DNA from 4 places in the Streptomyces sp. NPDC059852 genome. Region 3 is predicted to be linked to each of the others. Evidence: riboswitches for the same ligand, from Rfam matches in the RefSeq annotation. Region 3 holds a riboswitch; each other region holds the start of a gene.

Region 1 (6,977 bases), on a different contig from region 3:
GCGGGCTCGACGTCCTGCACCGCGGCGGACCGGACCAGGACGTCCTCCTCGTCGCCGTCGGTGTGATGGCCCCCGTGTGCCTCCAGGCCGCCGAACTGCTCGAGGCGCGCGGCATCGGCTGCACCGTCGTCGACCCCCGCTGGGTCAAGCCCGTCGACCCGGCGCTCGCGCCGCTGGCCGCCCAGCACCGGCTGGTGGCCGTGGTCGAGGACAACAGCCGCTCGGCCGGGGTGGGCGGTGCCGTGGCGCTCGCGCTCGGCGACGCCGACGTGGACGTGCCGGTGCGGCGGTTCGGCATCCCGGAGCAGTTCCTCGCGCACGCCAAGCGGGGTGAGGTGCTGGCCGACATCGGCCTCACGCCCGTCGAGGTCGCCGGCCGGATCAGCGCGAGCCTCGCCCTGAAGGAGGCCGCGGGCGGTTCGTCCGACCCGTCCGACGGCGGCCGTCCCGCAGGCCGCCCCGTCGCGTCAGTCAAGGAGAAGGCTGAATGACCACCGAGTTCGACCTCGGCAGACTCCTCGCCGAGCGCGGAGCCGAGCGCTACGAGCTGCACACCCGGTACCTCAACCACCAGCTCCCGCGCATGCTGCACACCATCGGCTTCGACAAGGTGTACGAGCGTGCCGAGGGCGCCTACTTCTGGGACGCCGACGGCGACGACTACCTCGACATGCTCGCCGGGTTCGGGGTGATGGGCCTGGGCCGCCATCACCCCGTCGTCCGCAAGGCGCTGCACGACGTGCTGGACGCCCAGCTCGCCGACCTCACCCGCTTCGACTGCCAGCCGCTGCCCGGGCTGCTGGCGGAGAAGCTGCTCGCCCACAGCCCCCACCTGGACCGGGTGTTCTTCGGCAACAGCGGCACGGAGGCGGTGGAGACCGCGCTGAAGTTCGCGCGGTTCGTCACCGGCCGCCCCAGGGTGCTGTACTGCGACCACGCCTTCCACGGGCTGACCACCGGCTCCCTGTCCGTCAACGGCGAGTCCGCCTTCCGGGACGGCTTCGCGCCGCTGCTGCCCGACACGGCCGTCCCGCTCGGCGACCTCGACGCCCTGGCGCGGGAGCTGGGGAAGGGCGACGTGGCCGCGCTGATCGTCGAACCGATCCAGGGCAAGGGCGTGCACGAGGCCCCGCCCGGCTATCTGCGGGCCGCCCAGGAGCTGCTGCACCGGCACAAGGCGCTGCTCATCGCGGACGAGGTGCAGACCGGCCTCGGCCGCACCGGTGACTTCTACGCCTACCAGCACGAGGAGGGCGTCGAACCGGACCTGGTGTGCGTCGCCAAGGCGCTGTCCGGCGGCTATGTGCCGGTCGGCGCCACGATCGGCAAGGACTGGATCTTCAAGAAGGTCTACTCGTCCATGGACCGGGTGCTCGTCCACTCGGCGAGCTTCGGCTCCAACGCGCAGGCCATGGCGGCCGGGCTGGCTGTGCTGTCCGTCATGGAGGACGAGCAGATCGTCGCGGGCGTCCGGGCCACCGGCGAGCTGCTGAAGTCGAGGCTGGCCGCCCTCACCGACAAGTACGAACTGCTCGCCGACGTGCGCGGACGCGGCCTGATGATCGGCATCGAGTTCGGCCGCCCCGACTCGCTCAGACTGCGCAGCCGCTGGACGATGCTCCAGACCGCGCGCAAGGGCCTGTTCGCCCAGATGGTGGTCGTGCCGCTGCTGCGCCGGCACCGCATCCTCACCCAGGTCTCCGGGGACCACCTGGAGGTCATCAAGCTGATCCCGCCGCTGATCATCGGCGAACGCGAGGTGGACCGGTTCGTCGACGCCTTCACGGACGTCATGGACGACGCCCACAGCGGCGGAGGTCTCATGTGGGACTTCGGCAAGACGCTGATCAAGCAGGCGGTCGCCAACAGGTGAGTGCGGCTCCGCACCGGCTTTGCCTCTGAGGCAATAAATTTGCCCCGGAGGCAAGCCTGCGGCTGAATGGGAGCATGAGCTCTCCCGAGAACCCGCCCGGTGACGGGGCGGCCGGGCCGGCCGAGTCCCTGCCGGCCGTCGCGCCGCAACTGCGGGCCCTGCGCCGCCGGGCGGCCCTCACCCTGGAGGGCGCCGCCCGCGCCGCCGGGCTGTCGGCCGCCCATCTCTCCCGGCTGGAGACCGGCCAGCGGCAGCCGTCGCTGCCGATGCTGCTGGCACTCGCCCGCGTCTACGGTACGACGGTCGGCGAGCTGCTCGGCGAGAGGGTCCCGGACCGGGATGCCGTCGTACGCGCCGCCGACATGGAACCCACCGCCGCCGGCGGCTGGACGTACTGGCAGGCCGGAGTCTCCGGCCGCGGGATGCAGGCCCTCCGCGTCCATGTGCCGTACGGCTCGCAGGGAGACATCGTGCGCGTGCACCCCGGCGAGGAGTGGCTCCACGTCCTCAAGGGACGGCTGCGGCTGCGCCTCGGGGACACCACGCACCGGCTCGCCCCCGGGGACAGCGCGCACTTCGACTCGCTGACCCCGCACCGGCTCGCCGCCGAGGACGACGGCGGTGTCGAGCTCCTGTTCGTCCACACCCTGTTGCAGAGCCCCACGGCCACCCTGTGCCTGGGCCCCACCCCTGGAGTGACGCCATGACCGACATGGAGGAGAAGTTCCCCCGCGCCCTGTGGGTGCGCCTCATCATCTACATCGCGGTGGGGCACGTCTTCGCCGCCTTCATCTACTTCCTCTTCGAGGCCGGCGGCGGGAAGTAGGCGCGCCCCGCGCCCTCAGTCGAGCAGCCGCCCCCGCAGACGCTCCCGCGCCTCGGGGGTGAGCCGCAGGCCCTGCTCCAGGTAGGTGTCGACGTCGCCCCAGGTCTCGTCGATCGTGTCGAAGGCGGCCTGCAGATACTCCGCGCGCGCGTCGAAGAGGGGGCTCAGCAGCTCCATGACCTCCGGCGAGTAGGCCGAGGGGGCGTCGCTGCCGCGCCGCACCTTGTAGCGGCGGTGCTTCTCGTTGGACTTCAGGTAGTCGGCGACGATCGCCTCCCGCTCGACGCCGACGGCGAGCAGGGTCACCGCGATCGACAGGCCGGCGCGGTCCTTGCCGGCCGCGCAGTGCATCAGCGCCGGAACGCTGTCCTCCACCAGGGAGCGCAGCACCTGGGCGTGCTCACCGGTGCGCTCCGTGACGATGGAGCGGTAGGAGGCGATCATCCGGGCCGCGCCCTTGCCGTCCGCCAGGATCTCCCGCAGCTGGTCGAGATCGCCGTCGCGGACCATCTTCCAGAACTCCGCGCCGTCCGCCGGGTCGGACAGCGGCAGGTTCACATTGCGGACGCCCGGCAGCTCGACGTCCGGGCCCTCCAGCCTCTGGTCCGCCGCGTTGCGGAAGTCGAAGATCGTGTGCAGTCCCAGCGAGCCGAGGAAGGCGGCGTCCTCGGCGGTGGCGTGGGCGAGGTGGCCGCTGCGGAACAGCACGCCGTGCCGCACCCGTCGTCCGTCCACGGTGGGCAGGCCGCCCACGTCGCGGAAGTTGCGCACACCGGCCAGCTCGGGCTCGGTCGACGGGATCTGCTGCGTCACGGGGGCTCCTCCCGGTCGGCCCCGCCGGCGCGGCTCGGCGGTGAGGCCGGCGAGGTGCGCCTCCGACGATACGACATGGCTGTCTGCGCCAATCACTTGTCCACAGGCGACAGCTCGGGAGTAATAGCCTGAAACGGACGAAGTAGTCGTATGTCGGTATTGCCCATGCCGGAAAATCGCCCGCGTCACATCTGGGCTTTCTGTCCGAATTGATGCCTTCACTCCAACTCGCTCCGTAATAAGGAAAGCTGGAGCAGCGTCACGTGAGGAGCGTCATACCGGTGACGGTGCGTCGCCCGTCATGTTCACGTAATCGGCCTTCCTTTCATGGGGATTCGAGGATGGCGGCCCCTTCGAAATGCACGCAGGGTGACCGGTGAATCCCGTAAGGGATCAAGCCGAACGCATTCGGGCGGAACCCCTCACTTGTTCCCATGCGTCCTTCTCGCTTACGTTCGCCACCAATCCGGACGGACGCCGAATCCTGCCGCCGACCGGAATCCGCGCACACTCACCCGTACACGGCAGGAGCGGGGGACCCACAGGTACGTCGCCTGTTCCGGTCCCGGAACAGGCTCGGGGTCAAGTCGCGTCCCGACGCGGCCGGGCATCTCCAGCCCGCACCCGACAGCTCACCTCGCAGGCGCCGGAGAGGAATTCGCCATGCCCGCGAAGGGTAAGCATCGCCGTCCCAAGTCCCTGCGTCTCACCCGCACGATCGCCGTCGCCGGAACCGGTGGCGCCGCTCTCGCGCTGCCGCTGATCGGGGCCACCGGCGCCCACGCCGCGACCGGCCAGTCCGCCCCGGACAAGACGGTCCAGTCCGTCCAGGCCGCCGCCGAGAAGGCCCCGGCGCAGAAGACCTCCACCCAGACGCGCACCTACGAGGTGAAGCGCGGCGACTACCTGGCGAAGATCGCCGACGAGCAGGACGTCCGCGGCGGCTGGAAGAAGCTGTACGCCGACAACCGCCAGGCCGTCGGCGCCGACCCGTCGCTCATCCACCCGGGTCTGAAGCTCTCGATCGGCAAGAAGGCCGCGACCGCCGCGCCCAAGGCGTCGGCTCCGTCCACCGCGCCGTCCAAGCCGTCCGCGAAGCCCGCCGCGCCGAAGAAGGCCGCGACGGCCGCCCAGAGCGCGGACGCGACGAGCACCGTCAACGGCTTCACCGCCCCGGTGTCCACCGCCGCCGTCGGCACCTCGTACAAGGTGGCGGGCAGCATGTGGTCCAGCGGCTACCACACCGGCGTGGACTTCTCCGCCGCCACCGGCACCCCCCTGAAGGCGGTCGGCGCCGGCACCGTCGTCTCCGCCGGCTGGGGCGGCGCCTACGGCAACCAGGTCGTCATCCGGCTCGCCGACGGCTACTACGCCCAGTACGCCCACCTGTCCTCGCTGTCCGTCTCCAGCGGCCAGACGGTGACCGCGGGCCAGCAGATCGGCCTCTCCGGCGCGACCGGCAACGTCACCGGCCCGCACCTGCACTTCGAGATCCGCACGACGCCCGACTACGGCTCGGACGTGGACCCGGTGGCCTACCTCCGCTCCAAGGGCGTCGCCATCGGCTGACCGCCCCACCGCACGGCGCGCACCTCCCTGACACGCATGCGCACCACCTGCCTGACACGCAGCCGAAGGCCGGACCCTGATCCCCGGGTCCGGCCTTCGGTGTGTCCTGAGCTCCACGCGCGGCGTTTCGGCGGTCAACGCCCCCGCGAGGAGCGGTATTCCGGGTTTGGTGAAGGCTTTGGCAGTGGCTTATCTCACCGCTCGTCAACCCTTTCCTACGGTCGCGTAGGTCACATCGGAAGGTGAATCATGTCCCGACGTGGCAGACGATTCGAAGAGTGACAGCAGAAGAGTGATCGGGTCGTACGTCGCGGTGGGGGACAGCTTCACCGAGGGCGTCGGCGACCCCGGCCCCGACGGGGCGTTCGTCGGCTGGGCCGACCGGTTCGCGGTCCTTCTGGCCGACCGGCGTCCCGAGGGCGACTTCCGGTACACGAACCTCGCCGTGCGCGGCAGACTGCTCGACCAGATCGTGGCGGAACAGGTCCCCAAGGTCGTCGAACTCGCCCCGGACCTGGTGTCGTTCTGCGCGGGTGGCAACGACATCCTGCGGCCCGGCACCGACCCCGACGAGGTGGCCGAACGGTTCGAACGGGCCGTCGCCCGGCTCGCCTCGGCGGCGGGCACGGTCATGGTGACGACGGGCTTCGACACCCGTGGCGTGCCCGTGCTGAAGCACCTGCGCGGCAAGATCGCCACCTACAACGGGCACGTCCGCGCCATCGCCGACCGCTACGGCTGCCCGGTGCTCGACCTGTGGTCCCTGAAGACCGTCCAGGACCGTCGGGCCTGGGACAGCGACCGGCTCCACCTCTCTCCCGAGGGGCACACGCGCGTGGCGCTGCGCGCGGGCCAGGTCCTCGGCCTTGAGGTCCCGGCCGACCCGGACCAGCCCTGGCCGCCGCTCCCGCCCCGCGGGACGCTGGAGATCCGGCGCGACGACGTCCAGTGGGCGCGCGAGTACCTGGTCCCGTGGATCGGGCGGCGCCTGCGCGGGGAGTCGTCGGGCGACCATGTGATCGCCAAGGGCGCGCTCTCGGCGTACGACATCAAGATGCGCATCGAGTCGGTGGCCTGAGCCCGGCGGCCCGGCCGGGGGACGGCGGGGCCGCCCGGGACCGTTCCGGTCGCGGGCGGCCGCTCACCGTGCCGAGGCGGTCAACGCCGTCCGCTCCAGGCCCAGCTCCCGGGCCAGCGCCTCGTCCACCCACTCCTGGGCCCGCGCGCGGGACAGCGACCCGGGATACGACGTCAGCTGGACGGCGAGACCGTCGAGGAGGGCGGTCAGGCGCAGCGCGGCGGCCGCCGGGTCCGGGCAGCTGAACTCGCCCGCGGCCACGCCCTCCTCGAGGACCCCGGCGAGGGCGCTCTTCCACTGCCGGTCGAGCTCGCGCGTGACCTCCCGCAGGGCCGGTTCGCGCAACGCGGCCGCCCAGCCCTCGATCCACAGCCGCCAGCCCTTGGCGTGACCGGTCGGCGCGTACCAGCGCACGGCCGCTCGCAGCCGCCGTACCGCCGTCGTCCGGCGGCCCAGAATCCCGCGCAGCCGCGTCAGGTCGCCCTCGGCTGCGTGCGCGAACGCGGCCGCGACCAGCTTCTCCTTGGTGTCGAAGTGGTAGAGCACCAGCGCGTTGCTCACCCCGAGCGCCGAGGCGACGTCGGCGATCCTGACCGCCGCCACACCCCGCGCCTCTATCTGCTCCACGGCGGCCCGCAGCAGGTCCGCCCGCCGCTCCGCCACGCTCAACCGCACTCTCGCCCTCGCCACGCCGTCACCCTACGGCTCGGGCCGCCCCGTCCTCGGCGCGGCCGCCCGGGGACGCGGCTCCCCGTCAGCGGTGCCAGCCGAACCGTTCGGTGATCACGGGGAGCCGGTCGGCCGCGAGGGCGTGCGCG
Region 2 (6,977 bases), on a different contig from region 3:
CCCAGCTGGAGCGCGAGTGGCTGGACCGGCTCGGCACCTGCGCGGGCCGCGCGGACGAACTGTGCCGGTACGCCGTCCTGTTCGGCGACCCGCAGCTCGCCTTCACCGCCGTCCAGCGCGTGCTCGACGTCACCGCCGAGGAGGTGCAGGCGGTCGCCCAGGCCCGGCTGCGCCCCGACAACCGCGCGGTGCTCGTGTACGAGCCGACCGCCGCCGAGGCCGACGAGACCACCGACGAGAACGAGGAGTCGGCGCAGTGACCGAGCTCGCCAGTATGGAGTTCCACCCGCAGCCCCAGGCCGGCGCGCCCCGGCCCTGGGCGTTCCCGGCCCCCGAGCGCGGCACGCTGGACAACGGCCTGACGGTGCTGCGCTGCCACCGCCCCGGCCAGCAGGTCGTCGCCGTCGAGGTCCTCCTCGACACCCCGCTCGACGCCGAGCCCAAGGGCCTCGACGGCATCGCCACGATCATGGCGCGCGCCCTGTCCGAGGGCACCGACAAGCACACCGCCGAGGAGTACGCCGCCGAGCTGGAGCGCTGCGGTGCCACCCTGGACGCCTACGCCGACCACCCCGGCGTCCGCGTCAGCCTGGAGGTGCCGGTCTCCCGGCTGCCTAAGGCGCTGGACCTGCTCGCCGACGCGCTCAGGGCCCCGCTGTTCGCCGACGCCGAGGTGGAGCGCCTGGTGCGCAACCGCCTGGACGAGATCCCGCACGAGCTGGCGAACCCCTCGCGGCGGGCCGCCAAGGAGCTGGCCCGGCAGCTGTTCCCGGCGTCCTCGCGCATGTCCCGCCCGCGCCAGGGCACCGAGGAGACCGTCGCCGGCATCGACTCCGCGGCCGTACGCGCCTTCTTCGAGCGGCATGTGCGCCCCGCGACCTCCACGGTCGTGGTCGTCGGCGATCTCACCGGCGTCGACCTCGACGCCCTGCTCGGCGACAGCCTGGGCGCCTGGACCGGTTCGCAGGCCGAGCCCCGCCCCGTCCCGCCGGTCACGGCGGACGACACCGGCCGGGTCGTCATCGTGGACCGCCCCGGAGCCGTGCAGACGCAGCTGCTGATCGGCCGGGTCGGCCCCGACCGGCACGACCGCGTGTGGCCGGCGCAGGTCCTCGGCACGTACTGCCTCGGCGGCACGCTCACCTCCCGTCTGGACAAGGTCCTGCGCGAGGAGAAGGGCTACACGTACGGCGTGCGGGCGTTCGGTCAGGTCCTGCGCTCCGCGCCGGACGGCACCGGCGCCTCGATGCTCGCCATCACGGGCTCCGTCGACACGCCCAACACCGGCCCCGCGCTGGACGACCTGTGGACCGTCCTGCGCGGGATCGCCGCCGACGGACTCACCGACGCCGAGCGGGACTTCGCCGTGCAGAACCTCGTCGGGGTGGCGCCGCTGAAGTACGAGACGGCCGCCGCCGTGGCGAGCACGCTGGCCGACCAGGTCGAGCAGCACCTCCCCGACGACTTCCAGGCGACGCTGTACCAGCAGCTCGCCGCCACCGGCACCGTCGAGGCCACCGCCGCGGTCGTGAGCGCCTTCCCGGCGGACCGTCTCGTCACGGTCCTCGTCGGCGACGCCTCGGCGATCCGGGAGCCCGTCGAGGCCCTCGGCATCGGCGAAGTCACCGTCGTGACGGCCGACTAGAGCACCGGCCGGCCCTGCGCGCGCGGGAGCCCTGGTGACGGCAACGTCACCAGGGCTCCCTTATGCCCGAATTGGGGCGGAGGTTGCCTGTCTGCCCTGTGGGATGCGCTACAAAAGCCGCGTTCCGTTTGGGAATTGAACACTGTCCCGCTTAGCGTCATCCGGGCTGTTCGTCAGGCAGTGCGCCGCGCCCGCGGCACCGGACAGTCATCGCCGAGTCCCCGCATGGCGCGAGCCAGGGGAGCCGGGGACCCATCGCAGTCCCTGGGGTGAATCGGACGCCCGCGCAGCCGCGAGGGGGTCCGTAGGAGACCTTCCTGCTCCGAACCCGTCAGCTAACCCGGTAGGCGAGAGGGAAGGAAAGGACCAGCCACCACATGGCGTTCAGTTGCGCCACGGGGAAGAACCGCCCCTCCGGGAAGCACCGCAAGCCCGGCCGGTTCGAGCGCACCACGGCCCGTGCGGCCGGTGTCGCCGCCCTCACCGCCACCGGCGTCGTGGGCACCCTCGCCGCCCCCGCGCTGGCCGCCGAGCCCGCAGCGGAGCAGACCGGCCTCATCCCGGTCGTCGCCGTCGAGGACTCCATCGCCACCCAGATCGACGCGCAGGCCGCCGCCCAGGAGCGGGCCGCCGCCGAGGCCGCGGCCCTCGAGCAGGCCGCCCGGGAGGCCGCGCGCCACAAGGCCGCCGAGAAGGCCAAGCAGGAGCGGGAGGCCAAGGAGCGCGCCGCGCGGGAGGCTGAGCGCAAGCGCCTGCTGTCCTACGTCGCCCCGATCGCCGGGTCGTACGTGTCCACCTCCTACCAGTCGGGCGGTGGTCTCTGGTCCTCCGGCAGCCACACCGGCATCGACTTCCACGCCGCCAGCGGCACCTCGGTCCACGCGGTCGGCGCCGGCACCGTCGTCGAGGCCGGCTGGGGCGGGGCCTACGGCAACAACGTCGTGATCAAGATGAACGACGGCACCTACACCCAGTACGGGCACCTGTCGTCGATCGGCGTCTCGGTGGGCCAGGCGGTCACCCCCGGTCAGCAGATCGGCCTGTCCGGCGCCACCGGCAACGTCACCGGACCGCATCTGCACTTCGAGGCGCGCACCACCGCCGAGTACGGCTCCGACATCGACCCGGTGGCCTACCTCCGCTCGCACGGCGTCGACCTCTGAGACCTCCGGCTGAGACCTCCGGCGTCTTCGTCCGCCTTACCGCGGCCCCGGCTTCCGAGCCGGGGCTTTCGGTCTTTCTGGACAACGACTGTCCAAAAAATATCCATGGATTCCGGCCCGCCGTCGGAAATTCACGCTTCTTGCCATAGAGTCGCTGAACACACGTCATTCGTCGACGTTTCACGGGCATTAAGGCGGAGGTCGGCATGCGTATTCCGGCGCACTCGGTGTGCACCGCGATCCGGGACGACATCGTCGCCGGTGTCCTGGAGCGCGGCGGCCGGCTCACGGAGGAAGTCCTCGCCCGCCGGTACGGCGTCTCCCGTGTCCCCGTGCGCGAGGCGCTGCGCACCCTGGAGGCGGAGGGCTTCGTCGTGACCCGCCGGCACGCGGGCGCGTGCGTGGCCGAGCCCACCGAGCAGGAGGCGGCCGACGTCCTGGAGATGCGCACGCTGCTGGAGCCGCTCGGCGCCGCCCGGGCCGCCCAGCGACGCACCGAGGCCCATCTGAAGGTGCTGCGCGGCCTGGTCAGGCTGGGTCAGGAGCGGGCCAGGCGGGGCAACAGCGAGGATCTGCGCTCGCTGGGCGGCTGGTTCCACGAGACGCTGGCCCAGGCGTCCGGCAGTACCGCCCTGACCTCGACGCTGACCCAGCTGCGCCACAAGATCGCCTGGATGTACGCCGTGGAGGCGTCCGCCGACCCCGTGGAGTCCTGGGCGGAGCACGGCGCGATCGTGGACGCGGTGGCGCGCGGCGACGGCGAACGCGCCCGCGCGCTCACCGCCCTGCACACCGAGCACGGGCTCTCCGCGCACCGGCTGCGCTTCGGCTCCCGGGGCGACCGCGCGGAGCGTGTGAGGAATTCGCAACATGCCGTAAACATGCCGAGCCTGCGGAATTAACACAGGCACCGTATACAAAGAAGAGCAATTTTGGGGCAGTGAATTCACGCTGCCCTTTTCCGGCTGTCCGGGGTAATCCAGGTGCCGACGCCGTGAAATTCCACGCGAGCCCGGCCGGGAAAGGCGAAGCCGCGCCCGCCGGAAAGGCGGACGCGGCTTAAGGTGCCGTGCGGGAGACTCGCCCGGGCCGCTCAGACCGTCTCGGGCAGTTCCTCGAGGCCCTCGGCGACGAGCTTGGCCAGACGGTCGAGGGCGGCGTCCGCACCCTCGGCGTCGGAGGCCAGGACGATCTCCTCGCCGCCCTGGGCGCCCAGGCCCAGGACCGCCAGCATCGAGGCCGCGTTGACGGGGTTGCCGTCGGCCTTGGCGATGGTCACCGGGACGCCTGTGGCCGTGGCGGCCCGGACGAAGATGGAGGCGGGGCGGGCGTGGAGACCCTCGGCCCAGCCGACGTTGACGCGGCGCTCAGCCATGTGTTGCTGCCCTTCGGTGTTCAGGGTTGTCTAGACCAGTTTCACACATCGGGGGCGCCCGGCGGAACGGCCCGGGCGCCCCTGCCTCGACGACCGCCGCACCCCGCGGGACGTCGGGAACAGCCTGCCTCGCGCCGGTGTCGTACGCGAGCCGTAACCTGGCCCCATGCAGAGCGCCTCGGACCGGCACGTGTACCCCGCCCACTGGGAAGCCGACGTGGTGCTGCGCGACGGCGGCACCGCGCGCATCCGGCCCATCACCGTCGACGACGCCGAGCGCCTGGTCAGCTTCTACGAGCAGGTGTCGGACGAGTCGAAGTACTACCGCTTCTTCGCGCCCTACCCGCGTCTGTCCGCCAAGGACGTCCGCCGCTTCACCCACCACGACTTCGTGGACCGGGTGGGACTCGCGGCCACGATCGGCGGCGACTTCATCGCCACCGTGCGGTACGACCGCATCGGCGCCGACGGGGCGCCCGCGTCCGCCCCCGCCGACGAGGCCGAGGTCGCCTTCCTCGTCCAGGACGCCCACCAGGGACGCGGCGTCGCCTCCGCCCTGCTCGAGCACATCGCGGCGGTCGCCCGGGAGCGCGGCATACGCCGGTTCGCCGCCGAGGTGCTGCCCGCCAACACCAAGATGATCAAGGTGTTCACCGACGCCGGGTACACCCAGAAGCGCAGCTTCGAGGACGGCGTCGTCCACCTGGAGTTCGACCTGGAGCCCACCGACCGCTCGCTCGCCGTGCAGTACGCGCGCGAGCAGCGCGCCGAGGCCCGGTCCGTGCAGCGCCTCCTGGTGCCCGGCTCCGTCGCCGTAGTCGGAGTCGGCCGCACCCCCGGCGGCGTCGGCCGCGGCGTCCTCGGCAACATCACGGACGCCGGGTTCACCGGCCGGGTGTACGCGGTGAACAAGGCGTTCCCGAAGGACCTGGAGGAGATCGACGGGGTGCCCGCGCACCGGTCCGTGCGCGAGATCGAGGAGCAGGTCGACCTCGCGGTCGTCGCCGTCCCCGCCGAGCACGTGCCCGAGGTCGTCGCCGAGTGCGGCGCGCACGGCGTCCAGGGACTGGTCGTCCTCGCCGCCGGATACGCCGAGAGCGGCCCCGAGGGACGCGAGCGGCAGCGCGCCCTCGTACGGCAGGCGCGCAGCTACGGCATGCGGATCATCGGCCCCAACGCCTTCGGCGTCGTCAACACCTCCCAGGACGTCCGCCTCAACGCCTCCCTCGCTCCCGAGATGCCCCGCCCGGGCCGGATCGGGCTGTTCGCGCAGTCCGGCGCCATCGGCATCGCGCTGCTGTCCCGGCTGCACCGCCGCGGCGGCGGCGTCACCGGAGTCACCGGCGTGTCCACGTTCGTCTCCTCCGGCAACCGCGCCGACGTCAGCGGCAACGACGTCCTCCAGTACTGGTACGACGACCCCGACACCGACGTCGCCCTCATGTACCTGGAGTCCATCGGCAACCCCCGCAAGTTCACCCGCCTCGCCCGGCGCACGGCGGCGGCCAAGCCCCTGGTCGTGGTCCAGGGCGCCCGGCACGGCGGCGCGGCCCCGCAGGGCCACACCGTCCGCGTCACCCGGCTGCCCCACGCCACCGTGTCCGCGCTGCTGCGCCAGGCCGGCGTCATCCGCGTCGACACCATCACCGAGCTGGTCGACGCGGGCCTGCTGCTGGCCCGCCAGCCGCTGCCCGCCGGACCCCGCGTGGCGATCCTCGGCAACTCGGAGTCGCTCGGCCTGCTCACCTACGACGCCTGCCTCGCCGAGGGCCTGCGGCCCCTGCCGCCGCTCGACCTGACGACCCAGGCGTCGGCCGCCGACTTCCACGCCGCCCTGTCGCACGCGCTCGCCGACGACACCTGCGACGCCGTCGTCGTCACCGCGATCCCGGCGATCGGCGACGCCTCCACCGGGGACGCCGAGCTCGCCGAAGCCCTGCGGTCGGCGGCCGAGCGGGTGCCGGGCAAGCCGGTCCTGGTGGTCCACGTGGAGCTGGGCGGACTGGCCGAGGCCCTGTCGGCGGCGGCCAGCACCGCGCCCCGGACCGGCATCACGCCCCGCGGCACCGTGCCCCGCCCGCACCCCGTCCGCCCCCTGGACTTCCCAGAGGAACCGCAGTCCGGACCGGACGGCGACCCCGGCGGCCCACCCCGCCTGATCCCCGCCTACCCGGCCGCCGAACGGGCCGTCCGCGCGCTCGGCGAGGCCGTCAAGTACGCCCAGTGGCGGCGCGAGGCCGCCGAGCCGGGCCGCGTCCCCGAGTACGACGACATCGACGAGAAGGGCGCCGCGAGGCTGATCGACCGGCTGCTCGCGCGTGGCCAGGGACTCACACTCGACACCGACGACACCTGCGAGCTGCTCGGCATGTACGGCGTCCACGTGCACCGCGCCCTGCACGCCCCCACCGCCGACGCGGCCGTGGGAGCCGCCGAGGCGCTCGGCTACCCCGTCGCCCTCAAGGCCACCGCGCCCCATCTGCGGCACCGCGCCGACCTCGGCGGAGTCCGCCTCGACCTCGCGGACGAGGAGCAACTGCGGCGGGCGTACACCGAGTTGGCCGAGCTGTTCGGCAAGCCGGAGGAGCTGAGGCCGGTCGTGCAGCGCATGGCGCCACGCGGTGTGGACACCGTCGTACGGGCCGTGATCGACCCGGCGGCCGGCGCCGTGCTGTCCTTCGGGCTCGCCGGCGCCGCCTCCCAGCTGCTCGGGGACATGGCGCACCGCCTGGTCCCGGTCACCGACCGCGACGCCGCCTCGCTCGTCCGCGCCATCCGCACCGCCCCGCTGCTG
Region 3 (6,977 bases):
GCAGCGCGGGTCCGGCCGGATCCTTGGAGTCGCGCACGGCCAGTGAGCCGGTCCAGGGACCGGAGCGCGGCCGGGCCGTCTCGACGCAGTTGTTCGCCCCCGTGCTGTAACTGCTGCGCAGCCAGCGGGCGTCCGGTAGTTCGGTGCTCGACCTGAGGTTCCGAGGCGGTGCGGTCATGGTGCCTCCTTACACGCCGCCACCTATCGCGGCGATGAGATCCAGCGATTCCTCGGGCGAAAGGGCGTGGAGCCGAAGGGTGTCGAAGGCCTCCGTGTAGGCCTGGAGGTCTTCTTTCCGCTCCAGATAGAGGCTACTCGTCAAGTGGTCGAGAACAACCACGTCCAGATCAGAAGTGCTCGAAAATGAGAAGATAACGAAAGGCCCGGTGATGCCGACATGCTCACCGGCCGTGAACGGCAGGACTCGCAGGTCCACTTGGGGCAGCCGGGCCGCCTCCAGCAGCCGCTCCAGCTGGCGCCGCATCACCTCGGGCCCGCCGATCTCCCGGCGCAGCACCGCCTCGTCCAGCACCGCGCTGAGCCGCAACGGCGGATCGGCCCGCAGTACCTCCTGCCTGGCCAGCCGGACCGCGACCAGCGCGTCGAGCCGGTCGTCGGCGCCGTCGTCCGTCCCACCCGTCGCCGCCCGGGTCACCGCCCGCGCGTACTCGGGCGTCTGCAACAACCCCGGCACCACGGAGATCTCCAGCGTGCGCATCGCGCTCGCCTGGGACTCCAGACTGATGAAGTCCCGGTACGTCGGCGGCAGGACCCCTCGGTAGGCGTGCCACCAGTGGTGCCGGCCCGCCGCGTCGGACCCGGCCAGCGCCAGCAGCACCTCCCGCAGCCGGGCGTCCCGTACGCCGTAGGCGTCGAGGAGTAATCGCACATCGTCCGGTTTCACCCCGCTGGCGCCTGTCTCGATACGGCTCACCTTGGACTGGTGCCAGCCCACCAGGCGTGCCGCCTCACCACTGGTGAGTCCGGTCCCGGTGCGCAACGCACGCAGTTCCGCGCCCAGTTTCCGGCGGCGGACCGCCGGGCCGTGCTGCATGGGCAACTCCTTACTCCGACCGGGCCGCCCAAATACGGTCTGCCGTCGCAGAGTTCACCGCTTCGAGCGACAGATATATGCATATCTTGGTGGATCGCCACCCGTGACCGTCGCGGTGATGGCAGTCTGGCGGCGAAGCACAGTCCGGGACCGTACTCGAACCTTCCGCTCCGTGTCGGACTGCGGTCCCGTCGGAAAGGGACGACGTCGCCATGGCAGACCATCTGGAAGCATCCGTCACTCTGCCGAGCGATCCCGCCTCGGTCTCCGCGGCACGGACCTACGTCATCACCACGCTCGCCGAGTGGGGGCTGCCGTCGGACACGGACGCGGCGGAGACCATCCGGCTCATGGTCTCCGAACTCGCCACCAACGCCGTGCAGCACACCCTCGGGCAGTCGCCCACCTTCACGGTGGACCTCGAGCTCGACCGCGACGAACACCTGCGCATCGGGGTGACCGACAGTCATCCGCGCTTCCCCAAACGGCTGCCGGCCGCCGTCCAGCAGGACAACGGCCGGGGCATGGTGATCATTCGCTGGCTGACCGCCGAGTGCGGCGGCCGGCTCCGGGTGTGGCCGACCCGGGAGGGAGGCAAGACGGTCTCCGTCGAGCTGCCGTGGACCGTACCGGCCTCGCCGGTCGCGGTCGCGACGCCACAGGAGCCGTAGGAACCGCACAAGCGCCGCGTGGTGCCGCACCGGGCACCGCGCGGCGCGCTCCGCCCCCGTCGGCCCCGGGAGGCCCTGGAGGCGCCGGAGGGCCCGGCCCGTGCCGGGAGCCCTCCGCGCTCCGGGAGGGCGCCGGCGGGGGTGGGGGCGCCCTGTGCGCCCCCAGGGGTCACTTGACCCGGCCGTACCAGACGCTCCTGGTCCAGATCTTCTGCAGCCGGACCACGTCACCGCTCTTGGGGGAGTGCCAGATCTTGCCCTTACCGGCGTAGATGCCCACGTGGTAGACGTACGACCCCGAGTGGAAGAACACCAGGTCACCGGCCTTGCGGCTGGAGGCGGAGATATGGCGGGTCTTGTTGTACTGCTGGGCCGCCGTGCGGGGCAGCTTCTTGCCGGCCTTCTTGAACGAGTACAGCGTCAGCCCGGAGCAGTCGAACCGGTTCGGGCCGGTGGCGCCCCACTTGTACGGCGACCCCTTCTTCGAGGCCGCGATCTGCAGTGCCTTCGTCGCCGGCGCGGCGGCCTCCGCCTCCGAGGCGAGACCGGGCGTCACGATCGAGCCGCCCACCGCGGCGAGAGTGAGGGCCGAGGCCGTACCGGCCCTGGCCATGAGCGACGGGACACGATTGAGCGCAGTCATGCGCAACCCTTCGTCAGCCGCCTGTGAAGGATGACCTGTCGGATTCGGGCTGGCGAAGTTGCCCGGCCGCGGTGTCGCGGCTTCACCCCAAGGGTTGCTCGGTTCGAACGAACGTCCGTACCGGCGACCCGTCTTGCTCGGGTCCTCCACTCCTGCCGATCCACTCCTGTCGACCGGTCATCCGCGCGGCGGCAGGACTCGGCGTCCGCCCGGATCGCCCCGCCGCTGCGGCGGGGTCTTGTCGTCAGTCAGGGATCTTGGCGCACGGAAGAACGAAAATCCCAACGGAACCGGGGATTTGTGGTGTTACTCACCACTCACCCGTTCGGGTGGACGCTACTGCGTTCGAGGAAGTGGCCAGGTGCCCGACGAGCCCCGGACCAGCGGCGGAAGGCTCAAATCCGCCCGCGCGTCCGGTCCCTGACGCAAGCCGTACGAGCGCGTGGACGGAATGCGGAATACGCCGATGGGGGGTACGCCATTCGGTCCGTTTCGGCGTGGCGCCGGACGTGGAGGCGGCGGGCCGCGTGTCCGGAACGCGGCTGTGGCGCCGTCAACTGTCGGAGCGCGGCGGCGGCCTGACGCGAGCCGTGCGGCGCCGCCCGTCCAGGACGCGCGGCGCACGCCCCAGCGTGCGGGCGTGCCGCTCCGCCTCGCCCCGACGGTGCATCAGCGCCGGCGCGTCCCGGAGCGCGAGTGCCGTGCCGACGGGAGCCCGGTCGAGGCGACGGTCGATCAGCGCACGCGTCAGCGGGGGAGCAGAGGCAGCTCGGGTGGGGCACCGTCCGTCTTCCGACGGGAGCCCGGACGCGCCGAGGCCGTGCGTCCCCGTCCGCTACAGCGGGGACGCACGGCCGGTTCGGTGGTGCTGCAGGCCGGGTTACCCGACCGGGGCGGGTCGGCGGGTCCGTGCCGGCTCCGTGGTGGGCGCGCTCGCCTTCAGGCGGGCGCCCAGCAGGACCGCGCCGAGACCCAGGGCGGCCCACCAGGTCAGGGTGAGAGCCGGGCCGACGGCCGCCGCGCCGTCGAAGAAGGACACCGAGCGCAGCAGGGTCGTGCCCGCGCCCGGCGGCAGCCACTGGCCGATCGTGCCGACCGGCTCCGGCAGCATCCGCGGGGCCGAGGCCGCCCCGGAGAACGGGTTGCCGATCAGCATGACGGTGGCGGCCATGAGTCCTATGCCGGCCGGTCCGATCAGGGCGGCGAACCCGGCGACGGCGGCGCTCACGGCCAGGCTCATCAGCGCGAACACCCCGGCCTCCGCCCACCAGTCACCGGTGATGACGCCCAGCCAGCTGTGCGCCAGCGCTGCGGCGATCACACCGATCACGGCGGCCGTGCCCACCAGGGCGCCCACGGCGCCCAAGCCGCGCAGCCCCAGCAGGGTGACCGCGGCGCCCGCCGCCATGCCCGCGAGGGCGAGCGGCAGCACACTGGAGGTCAGGGCCGCCCCGCGCGGGTCCTTCTCGGGCGCCGGCACCACGTCGACGGTCTCCACCCGCGCCCCCTCGGCGGCCGCCTGGCCGGCGACCGCCTGCTGCAGCAGCTGGGCCACGGCCGGGCTCGCGGCGGACGCGGTCAGCAGCCGGGGGCCCTGGGGCGTCACGACGACCGCGCCGTACACGTCCCGGTCCTCGATGGCGTCACGGGCGGCCGGCTCGTCGGGATAGCGGTGCACCTCGAAGGCGCCGTCGTGGGCGGACAGCTGCCGCTCGACCTGTGTCACGGCCGACGCGGGCCCCGCCACGCCGAGTGGGAGGTCGCGCGGAGCGGTGCGGGCGGCCGGCCAGGCGAACGCCCACAGGGCGAGGGCGGCCAGGACGGGGACGAGCACGACCACCGTGACCAGGCGCCGCGACGCGGCCTTCCCGGGTGGTGTGGCGGACGGCGAGGACATGGGATCTCCCCCTGGTCTCAAAAAGAAGGATCGTTCGTTTTTCGGTAGGTCCACCGTGCTCACATGGGTCGGCGCTTGTCAAGAAGGAATGTTCGTTCTACTTTGTGGGCATGGCCCGCGTATCCCAGGAACACCTCGACGCACGCCGCCGCCAGATCCTCGACGGCGCCGCCCTCTGCTTCGCCCGCAACGGCTTCCACGCCACCTCGATGCAGGACGTGCTCAAGGAGGTCGACCTCTCGGCGGGGGCCGTCTACCGCTACTTCAACGGCAAGGAGGAGCTGATCGGCGCGATCGTCGCCGAGGTGCTCGGCTCGGTCCGCGCGGCGTTCGAGGAGGCGGCGCGGCAGAGCCCGCCCCCACCGCCGGACGAGCTCGTCGCCCACGTCCTCGGCCGTACCCTCGCCGAGCGCGCGTCCCTGGTCGTCGACGGCAGGCCCGCCTTCCCCCGGCTCGTCGTCCAGGTGTGGACGGAGACCCTGCGCAACGAGGAGCTGGCCGCGATCCTGCGTGAGGGCTACGGCTCGGTGCGGGGTGCCTGGGCGCGGATCGTCGAGAGCTACCAGGACGCCGGGATGATGCGGACGGACGTGGACCCGGACCACGTCGCCCGCACGATGATCGCCTGCGTGCTCGGCTTCATCGCCCAGCAGTCGCTGTTCGGACCCGCGCCCGTCGACGTCCTGCGGCAGGGGCTGCGCGCCCTCATGAGCATGCGGTCCGAGGACGAACCCCCGGCCGCCCCGGCGCGGGGTTAACGCGCCCGAAACGCGGTCCAACTAGCCTGCCGACCCACGCCACCGGGCCCTTCGCCCTCTGGCGTCGGCAACCGGACCCCGCACGGTCCGGAGGAGGACTGTGAGGTGGGACGCCGTGCAACTGACCCCGCACGAGCAGGAGAGGCTGCTCATCCACGTGGCGGCCGACGTCGCCGAGAGGCGCCGGGCCCGTGGGCTCCGGCTGAACCACCCCGAGGCCGTCGCCCTCATCACGGCGCACATCCTCGAGGGCGCGCGTGACGGCCGCACGGTCGCCGAGCTGATGTCCTCCGGCCGGACCCTGCTCACCAGGGACGACGTCATGGAGGGCATCCCCGAGATGATCCACGACGTCCAGGTCGAGGCGACCTTCCCCGACGGCACCAAGCTCGTCACCGTCCACGACCCGATCGTCTGAGGGCGGCCATGATTCCCGGAGAAGTCCTGTTCGCCGAGGGCCCGATCGCATACAACGAGGGCCGCGAGATCACCCGGCTGACCGTCCTCAACGCCGCCGACCGGCCCGTCCAGGTCGGCTCCCACTACCACTTCGCCGAGGCCAACCCCGGACTGCGCTTCGACCGTGCCGCGGCCCGCGGCAAGCGGCTGAACGTCGCGGCCGGCACCGCCGTGCGCTTCGAGCCCGGCATCCCCGTCGACGTCGAACTCGTCCCCCTCGCCGGCGCCCGTGTGGTGCCCGGCCTGCGGGGCGAGACCGGAGGTGCCCTCGATGCCTGAGATCTCCCGTGCCGCCTACGCCGACCTGTTCGGACCGACCACCGGGGACCGCATCCGGCTCGCCGACACCGATCTGCTGATCGAGATCGAGGAGGATCGTTCCGGCGGCCCCGGGCGCGCCGGTGACGAGGCCGTGTTCGGCGGCGGCAAGGTCATCCGCGAGTCCATGGGCCAGTCGCGGGCGACCCGCGCCGAGGGCACCCCGGACACCGTCGTCACCGGAGTCGTGATCGTCGACCACTGGGGGATCGTCAAGGCCGATCTCGGTATCCGCGACGGCCGGATCACCGGCATCGGCAAGGCCGGCAACCCGGACACCATGGACGGGGTGCACCCGGACCTCGTCATCGGCCCGGAGACCGAGATCATCGCGGGCAACGGACGGATCCTCACCGCCGGAGCCATCGACGCCCACGTCCACTTCATCTGCCCCCAGATCGCCGACGAGGCGCTCGCCTCCGGCATCACCACGCTCGTCGGCGGCGGCACCGGCCCCGCCGAGGGCTCCAAGGCCACCACCGTCACCCCGGGACCCTGGCACCTGGCCCGGATGCTGGAGGCGATGGAGGGACACCCCGTCAACTTCGGCCTGCTGGGCAAGGGGAACACCGTCTCGCACGAGGCGATGCTCTCCCAGATCCGCGGCGGCGCGCTCGGCCTGAAACTGCACGAGGACTGGGGCTCCACCCCGGCCGTCATCGACGCCTCGCTGACCGTCGCCGACCGGACCGGCGTCCAGATCGCCATCCACACGGACACCCTGAACGAGGCCGGTTTCGTCGGGGACACCCTCGCCGCGATCGCGGGCCGCGGCATCCACGCGTACCACACCGAGGGCGCGGGCGGCGGGCACGCGCCGGACATCATGACCGTGGTCTCCGAGCCGCACGTGCTGCCGAGCTCCACCAACCCGACCCGGCCGTTCACCCTCAACACCGCCGAGGAACACCTCGACATGCTGATGGTGTGTCACCACCTCAACGCGGCCGTGCCCGAGGACCTGGCCTTCGCCGAGTCCCGGATCCGGCCGTCGACCATCGGGGCGGAGGACGTCCTCCACGACCTCGGGGCCATCTCCATCATCTCCTCGGACTCCCAGGCCATGGGACGCGTCGGCGAGGTCGTCCTGCGCACCTGGCAGACCGCCCATGTGATGAAACGGCGCCGCGGCCCGCTGCCCGGCGACGGACGCGCCGACAACCACCGGGTGCGCCGG
Region 4 (6,977 bases), on a different contig from region 3:
AGCAACTGCCCGAGAGCGTGGAACAACGGTGGATCGACCTCGCGGCGCATCCGCTGCCCGACTTCGAGGACCTGCGCCACGACAGCGACCATGTGCGGCCGACGGAGGGGAACGTGGCCGTACTGCTCGACGCCACCCTCGCGGCGACGGACGTCGTGATCGTCTCGCCGCTGTACTGGTACTCGGTGTCCGCGCACGTCAAGCGCTACCTCGACCACTGGTCGGGCTGGCTGCGCACACCCGGCGTCGACTTCAAGGACACCCTGGCCGGACGCACGCTCTGGGGCGTGACCGCGCTCGCCCACGAGGAGCCGGTGGTCGCCGACCCGCTGATCGGCACCCTCCACAACTCGGCCGCGTACATGGGGATGCGCTTCGGAGGAGTGCTGCTCGGCAACGGCAGCAAGCCCGGGGACGTGCTGCGGGACACCGGGGCCCTGAGCCGGGCCAAGACGTTCTTCGCCCAGGACGCGCCGCTCGCGCGCTTCGCGTACGAGACGGACTGAGCACCCCTAGGTGATGGCGCGCCAGAGCGGCCCGGCACGGGGGCCGGGCCGCTCGTCGCGTCACTTGGCCGAGTCGGCCGCCTTCACCAGCGTGGCCTTGTCGACGGCGCCGACGTAGACCTTGCCGTCGTCGGTGACGAGTGCGTTGATCAGGCGCGTCGAGAACACCGTGCCCGAGCCGAACTTCCCGCTGGCCTTGTCGCCGAGGGAGTCCAGGAAGCCGCCCAGGTCGCCGCCGACCTCGGCGCCCGACGGGACGCCCTTACCGCCGGTGTCGAAGACCGCCACCGTGCTCCAGCCCTCGCCGATGATCTCGGGACCACCCTGGGGGCCCTTCGAACCCTTCGGGTTCTCGGCGCCGAACTCCTTCTCCAGCTCCTTGCGGAAGCCGTCCTCGGACCTGCCCCCGCCGTGCCGCGGGGCGCCCTTGTCCATGTCGCCCTCCTCCGTGACCTTCGCGCCCTTGGGCGGCGTGAAGTCGAAGGTGGAGGCGGCGGGCTTGGCGAAGCTGACCTGGGTGAAGCCGGCGTCGACCACGGCGGCGCCCCCGCCGGCCGGGGTCAGCGTGAACTTCAGCGGCAGCCCGGTCTTCGCGTCCACGGCCACGGTGATCGCGCCGACCGTGGTGCCCGACTGCTTCGGCTCGATGAGCAGCCGGTAGGCGTCCCGGCCGGCGACGTGCGCGGTGCCGTCGACGGTGACCGACGTCGTGTCGTCGACCGCCTTCAGGGCCTCCTCGGTCAGCTCCTTGGGGGTGGCGGGGACCCCGTCGGCCTTCCCGTGACCCTGACCCTCGCCCTTGCCCTTCTCCTGCCCCGCCTTGTCGGCGGTGGCGTGGAAGACCTCGTCGGACCGGCTGTCGTAGCCCCAGACGTCCTTGCCGTTGTGGATGAGGCTGTACTCGGAGGACTTGTCCACCAGGGACAGCTTCTGCCGGTCGTCGCCGTCGGCGGCGATCCGCAGGGTGTGCGTGCCGGAGGCCAGCTCGGTCAGCTTCGCCGAGGGGTCGGCGGAGGAGCCGCCGTCCGCGCCCGATCCGGTGAGCCCCGAGGTGAGACCCGACTCCAGCCCGCCGAGGTCGGGCAGCCCCAGATCCGTGGTGATCTTGAAGGTGCCGGACAGCTGCTGGACGTCCGACTGGGCGATCTTCTCGACCAGTTGCTGCGCGGTGAGGTCCGGCAGGTCCGGGTCCCCGGCGTCGGCGAGCGCCGGGACCAGCCCGATCGTCGCCGCCGCGATCCCCACCACCGTGACCGGGACGACGTACCGAGCGGCCTTGCGCCGGCCCGCGCGCGGGTCGTCGCCCTCCCCCGCGGTCGTACTGTCGTCGACTTCGTACGGTGCCATGTGTGCCCTACCTCCGTCGTCGGCGGCGGCCGTCCGTTCGTCTGTCGCCCGCGAGTCCCCTGACCCGCCAAGGTCCACCCCTGAGCCGCCATTCTCACCCGAATCGGTGAGGAGTGGTGTTTTCCGTGATGTCCATCTGACCAAATCGGTCAGGGAGTTTCGTCAGCCTGCGGAGCCAACTCCGCGTACACCTGCGGTATGACGCCGGAGGGGTGGACGTCCCCCCGACCCGTAGGGGTCGAGGGGTGGGGTGGGGGGAACGGCGGCCGCGGCGGCCTTGGGGGCGTCTCAGCCGGCGCGGTGCACCACGGCGTCGCACAGCTCCATCAGGGCGGCCTTCGCGTCGTTCTCCGGCAGGGGCGCCAGCGCGGCGCGCGCATCCTCCGCGTAGCGGACGGTGTCCCGCCGGGCCTGCTCCAGCGCCGGGTGCTCCCGCAGGGCGGCCAGCGCCTCCGCGAGCCGGGCGTCGTCGCTCAGGTCGGAGGCCAGCAGCTCGCACAGGGCGATGTCCTCCGGCAGCCCCAGCCGCTCCGCGCGCTCCCGCAGGCGCAGCACGGGCAGGGTCGGGATGCCCTCGCGCAGATCGGTGCCGGGCGTCTTCCCGGACTCGTGGGAGTCGCTCGCGATGTCCAGGACGTCGTCCGCCAGCTGGAAGGCCACGCCGAGCCGCTCCCCGTACTGGGTGAGCACGTCGACCACGGTCTCGTCGGCGCCCGACATCATCGCCCCGAAGCGGCAGGAGACCGCCACCAGCGACCCGGTCTTCCCGCTCAGCACGTCGAGGTAGTGCTCCACGGGGTCCCGGCCGTCCTGCGGTCCGGCCGTCTCCAGGATCTGGCCCGTGACCAGCCGCTCGAACGCCTCGGCCTGCACCCGGACCGCCTCGGGCCCGAGGTCGGCCAGGATGTGCGAGGCGCGCGCGAAGAGGAAGTCGCCGGTGAGGACCGCGACGGAGTTCCCCCAGCGGGTGTTCGCGCTGTCGACCCCGCGCCGGACCTCGGCCTCGTCCATCACGTCGTCGTGGTACAGCGTCGCCAGGTGGGTCAGCTCCACCACCACGGCCGACGGCACGATCCCCGGGGCGTACGGGTCCCCGAAGCGCGCGGCGAGCATCACCAGCAGCGGCCGGAAGCGCTTCCCACCCGCCCGCACCAGGTGCTGGGCGGCCCCGGTGATGAAGGGGACCTCACTCTTGGTGGCTTCGAGCAGTCCCTCCTCGACAGCCGCCAATCCGGCCTGGACATCGGCTTCCAGAGCCTGGTCCCGCACGCTCAGCCCGAACGGCCCGACGACGGTCACGAGGGGTCTCCTGTCTGCTGGTGTCTTTCGGCTGGTTACACGGTTTGTCGATAGGTCGCTGCCATCACTCAAGTCAGCGTATCCGGTCACGTTTCGATCACCGATGCCGCCCACCCGTCCACCACGGCCGACATCGGTCCACGGTCGGTATGTTTTTTGATCACCCGATGAGGATGGACATTCATCGATTTATCGGTACGTCACTGTGAGTAGCCGACCGCTCTCCATCCCTCCGCGAATCGAAATCCGGTTCGACCCTGCGGGGGCCGGCCCGCAAGCCTGTACGCCCCCCGCCTCCGCCTACCCCGACCCGCCCTCCGGACGCCTCCACGCCCCCTCAACGAACGGCACGAAGGGCGGGGTTCCTGCCCCATAAAACGGACTCTCCGGACCCAAGGGGACAGATGGACACCTTGACAGTGAGCCCTCCACGGCCAGGCAATAACAGGGGAGTTGGAGCCATTGCCCGATTTGCCGTTGTTGTGATCGCCGTGAGTTGGGTCACGCGGCCACCCGTCGGCACCTCCCCCACGGGAAGCCTTCGTCCCCTTGCCAGAAAAGCGAGTTGAGAATTGGCAACCGCAAAGGATCAAGCGCCCCATACGCCTCAGACCATGGTCAATTAGCACGTCAGGTGATTGCGGCACTTGTTCCAGACATGTGCTCTCGCATACGTTCCCGCTCTGTCGGGCGGACGCCGAATCCTGCCGCCGCCCGAGTCATCCACCTACGCAACGCACCGCACGGCAGGAGCGGGGGACCCAGGTAAGTCGCCGTACCGCACGCCTCGATGGCGCGCCGGAACGGCTAGGGGTGAAGTCACGTCGTCGAACGACGGTGTGACCGGGCATCTCCCGCCCGAACCCGACAGCTCACCTCGCAGGCGCCGGAGAGGAACGAACAGCGCCATGTCCCGAGGCAAGCACCGTCGCACCCGTACCAGCCCGTTCACCCGGCGCGTCATCGCCGCCGGTACCGGTACCGCCGCTCTCGCGCTCCCCCTGCTGGCCGCGACCACCGCGAGCGCCGCCGAGCCCGGCAAGGCCCCCACCGTGGCCAAGGTCGGCTCCGTCAGCTACACCACCAAGAAGGGCGACACCCTGTACGGGATCGCCGACCGCTACGACGCCCAGGGCGGCTGGCGACAGCTCTACAAGGACAACCGCGCGGCCATCGGCGACAACCCCCGGCTGATCCACCCGGGCGTCGACCTGAAGGTCCGGTCCGCGAAGAAGGCCGCGCCGGCCAAGGCCGAGACGAACACGGCGTCCGCGCCCGTCAAGAAGTCCGCCGTCGCCCAGGCCACCCAGGCCTCCGTGAAGACGTACGCCGACAACCTCGACGGCTGGATCCGCGAGGCGCTCGACATCATGGCGCAGAAGGGGATCCCCGGTTCCTACGAGGGCATCCACCGCAACATCATGCGCGAGTCGTCGGGCAACCCGGCCGCCATCAACAACTGGGACTCCAACGCCGTGGCGGGCACCCCGTCCAAGGGTCTCCTCCAGGTCATCGACCCGACCTTCGCGACCTACCACGTGCCGGGCACCGCGTACGACCCGTTCGACCCGGTCGCCAACATCACGGCCGCCTGCAACTACGCGGCCGCGCGCTACGGCTCGATCGACAACGTGAACGGCCCCTACTGAGCCTTCTGCAGCACCCATCAATAGCGGAACTGGGCCAGGCTGCGGGCGAACAGTCCCTCGAGGACGACGGCGATGCCGTCGTCCTCGTTGGACAAGGTGATCTCGTCCGCCACCGCCTTGAGTTCGGGGTGTGCGTTGGCCATCGCCACACCGTGCGCCGCCCAGTCGAACATGGGGATGTCGTTGGGCATGTCCCCGAAGGCGATGGTCTCGTGGGGACCCAGGCCGAGATGCTCGGCGGCGAGCGCGAGGCCCGTCGCCTTCGTGACGCCGCATGGCTGGAGTTCGACGGTCCCCGGCCCCGACATGGTGACCGTCGCCAGCGAGCCCACCACCGCGCGGGCCGTCGCCGCCAACTCGTCGTCCGACAGCGTCGGATGGCGCAGCAGCACCTTGCTGATCGGCTCGCACCACAGGTCGTCGCGGTGCCGCACCCGCACGGCCGGCAGGGTCGGGTGGGGCATCAGATAGCCCGGTTCGATGAGCGTGAGCCCGTCGGCACCGTCCTGGTCGACCGCCGCGTACACCTGCCCCACCTCGGCCTCGATCTTGCCGAGGGCGGTCTCCGCCAGGTCCCGCTCCAGGGTGATGGACCACAGCAGCCGGTCCCGCCCGGCGTCGTACAGCTGCGCGCCCTGTCCGCACACCGCCAGTCCCCTGCTGCCCATGACGTCCAGGAGGGGCCGCACCCGGGGTGCCGGCCGTCCCGTCACCACGAGGTGCTGGGCACCGGCCACCGCCGCCTGCGCGAGTGCCGCGAGCGACCGGTCGGAGAGCGTGTCGTCACCTCGCAGGAGGGTCCCGTCCAGGTCAGTGGCGATGAGTGAATATGCGATCGGTGCGGCCATGATCAGAGAATACGGACAGGAAGCCCCCTCGACTCGACCTGAACCGGACGGCTGCTCTGTTCACATGAGTTGACACCGGTTCCGGTCCCACTTGTGTCCGAGCCCGCACAACTCGCGCCCGTTTATGGCGGTTTCGCCCCTACGAGATCTTCGAGGGCGGTACGGACGCCGAGTTGGGGCCCGTCGCCCGGTGAAGAGGACGGCCGACCGCGGCGACCTGGGGGGAAGCCGATCGCCTGCCCGGAGGATTCACCCTGCCCAAGACCGCCACCTCACCCGTAACGTGGGCCCGACCACATGGCTTACGGAGCGTATGAGAGTGAGGCAGTACCCCATGCCCCCCTTCGATCTCCCCGAGGGCGACCCCTTCGGCGCGCACAACCTTCCGTACGGCGTCTTCTCCCTCCCGGGCCCGGACTCCGCGCGCCGGGTGGGCGTCCGGCTCGGCGACCACGTCCTCGACGCGGGCAGGGCGGCCCAGGCGCTCGGCTCGCCGTACGCCCCGCTGCTCGCCCAGGAGTCGCTGAACGCGCTGCTCGCCGCGGGCCGCACCACCTGGTCCGACGTACGGCGGGCGCTGACCGCCTGGGTCACGGTGCCGGCGCACCAGGAGGCCATCGCGGAGCTGTTCCACCCGCTCTCCTCCGTGACGCTGCACCTTCCGTTCGACGTCGCGGACTACGTCGACTTCTACGCCTCCGAGAACCACGCGCGGAACGTCGGCCAGATCTTCCGCCCCAACGCCGAGGACTCCCTCACCCCCAACTGGAAGCACCTGCCGATCGGCTACCACGGCCGCTCCGGCACGGTCGTCGTCTCCGGCACGGACGTCGTACGGCCCTCGGGCCAGCGCAAGGCGCCCACCGACCCGGCCCCCGTCTTCGGGCCGTCCGTCCGCCTGGACATCGAGGCCGAGGTCGGCTTCGTGGTGGGCACGCCGTCCGCGATGGGCGCGCCCGTCCCACTGGGCGACTTCCGGGAGCACGTGTTCGGCCTGTGCCTGCTCAACGACTGGTCGGCGCGTGACATCCAGGCGTGGGAGTACGTCCCCCTCGGCCCCTTCCTCGGCAAGTCCTTCGCCACGTCGGTGTCGGCCTGGATCACCCCGCTGGACGCCCTGGACGAGGCCAGGACGGCGCCGCCCGAGCGCACGCACCCGCTGCTGCCATACCTCGACGACTCCGGCGACGAGACCGAACCCGGCGGCTACGACCTGCGTATCTCCGTGGCGATCAACGGCCACGTCGTCTCCGAGCCGCCCTTCTCCACCATGTACTGGACGGCCGCCCAGCAGCTCGCCCACATGACGGTGAACGGTGCCTCCCTGC

What was found. Region 3 has a riboswitch for cyclic di-AMP ahead of ACFV46_RS09030 (C40 family peptidase). Riboswitches for the same ligand answer to the same signal wherever they lie in the genome.
Positions count from the first base shown of each region.
Region 1: it holds a riboswitch for cyclic di-AMP, as region 3 does, so the genes downstream of both, ACFV46_RS14760 (peptidoglycan DD-metalloendopeptidase family protein) here and ACFV46_RS09030 (C40 family peptidase) in region 3, are expected to answer to the same signal.
Region 2: it holds a riboswitch for cyclic di-AMP, as region 3 does, so the genes downstream of both, ACFV46_RS32570 (M23 family metallopeptidase) here and ACFV46_RS09030 (C40 family peptidase) in region 3, are expected to answer to the same signal.
Region 4: it holds a riboswitch for cyclic di-AMP, as region 3 does, so the genes downstream of both, ACFV46_RS03815 (transglycosylase SLT domain-containing protein) here and ACFV46_RS09030 (C40 family peptidase) in region 3, are expected to answer to the same signal.

Region 1 is NZ_JBHWJK010000009.1:195,545-202,521, forward strand. It holds gene dxs (1-deoxy-D-xylulose-5-phosphate synthase) at 1-491, shown strand, start outside; gene ACFV46_RS14740 (aspartate aminotransferase family protein) at 488-1,873, shown strand; gene ACFV46_RS14745 (helix-turn-helix domain-containing protein) at 1,948-2,580, shown strand; gene ACFV46_RS14750 (DUF6126 family protein) at 2,577-2,699, shown strand; gene ACFV46_RS14755 (tyrosine-protein phosphatase) at 2,715-3,512, opposite strand; cyclic di-AMP (ydaO/yuaA leader) riboswitch at 3,978-4,171, shown strand; gene ACFV46_RS14760 (peptidoglycan DD-metalloendopeptidase family protein) at 4,176-5,081, shown strand; gene ACFV46_RS14765 (SGNH/GDSL hydrolase family protein) at 5,374-6,159, shown strand; gene ACFV46_RS14770 (TetR/AcrR family transcriptional regulator) at 6,223-6,822, opposite strand; gene ACFV46_RS14775 (Glu/Leu/Phe/Val dehydrogenase dimerization domain-containing protein) at 6,914-6,977, opposite strand, start outside.
Region 2 is NZ_JBHWJK010000041.1:21,874-28,850, reverse strand. It holds gene ACFV46_RS32580 (pitrilysin family protein) at 1-260, shown strand, start outside; gene ACFV46_RS32575 (pitrilysin family protein) at 257-1,645, shown strand; cyclic di-AMP (ydaO/yuaA leader) riboswitch at 1,847-2,010, shown strand; gene ACFV46_RS32570 (M23 family metallopeptidase) at 2,023-2,808, shown strand; gene ACFV46_RS32565 (GntR family transcriptional regulator) at 3,015-3,710, shown strand; gene ACFV46_RS32560 (HPr family phosphocarrier protein) at 3,902-4,183, opposite strand; gene ACFV46_RS32555 (GNAT family N-acetyltransferase) at 4,350-6,977, shown strand, end outside.
Region 3 is NZ_JBHWJK010000005.1:219,736-226,712, reverse strand. It holds gene ACFV46_RS09045 (DUF397 domain-containing protein) at 1-178, opposite strand, end outside; gene ACFV46_RS09040 (helix-turn-helix domain-containing protein) at 188-1,054, opposite strand; gene ACFV46_RS09035 (ATP-binding protein) at 1,267-1,725, shown strand; gene ACFV46_RS09030 (C40 family peptidase) at 1,895-2,368, opposite strand; cyclic di-AMP (ydaO/yuaA leader) riboswitch at 2,372-2,582, opposite strand; gene ACFV46_RS09025 (ABC transporter permease) at 3,249-4,265, opposite strand; gene ACFV46_RS09020 (TetR/AcrR family transcriptional regulator) at 4,376-5,023, shown strand; gene ACFV46_RS09015 (urease subunit gamma) at 5,139-5,441, shown strand; gene ACFV46_RS09010 (urease subunit beta) at 5,450-5,761, shown strand; gene ACFV46_RS09005 (urease subunit alpha) at 5,754-6,977, shown strand, end outside.
Region 4 is NZ_JBHWJK010000002.1:303,931-310,907, forward strand. It holds gene ACFV46_RS03800 (flavodoxin family protein) at 1-506, shown strand, start outside; gene ACFV46_RS03805 (outer membrane lipoprotein carrier protein LolA) at 567-1,853, opposite strand; gene ACFV46_RS03810 (polyprenyl synthetase family protein) at 2,142-3,152, opposite strand; cyclic di-AMP (ydaO/yuaA leader) riboswitch at 3,880-4,053, shown strand; gene ACFV46_RS03815 (transglycosylase SLT domain-containing protein) at 4,061-4,801, shown strand; gene ACFV46_RS03820 (HAD family hydrolase) at 4,819-5,649, opposite strand; gene fahA (fumarylacetoacetase) at 5,984-6,977, shown strand, end outside.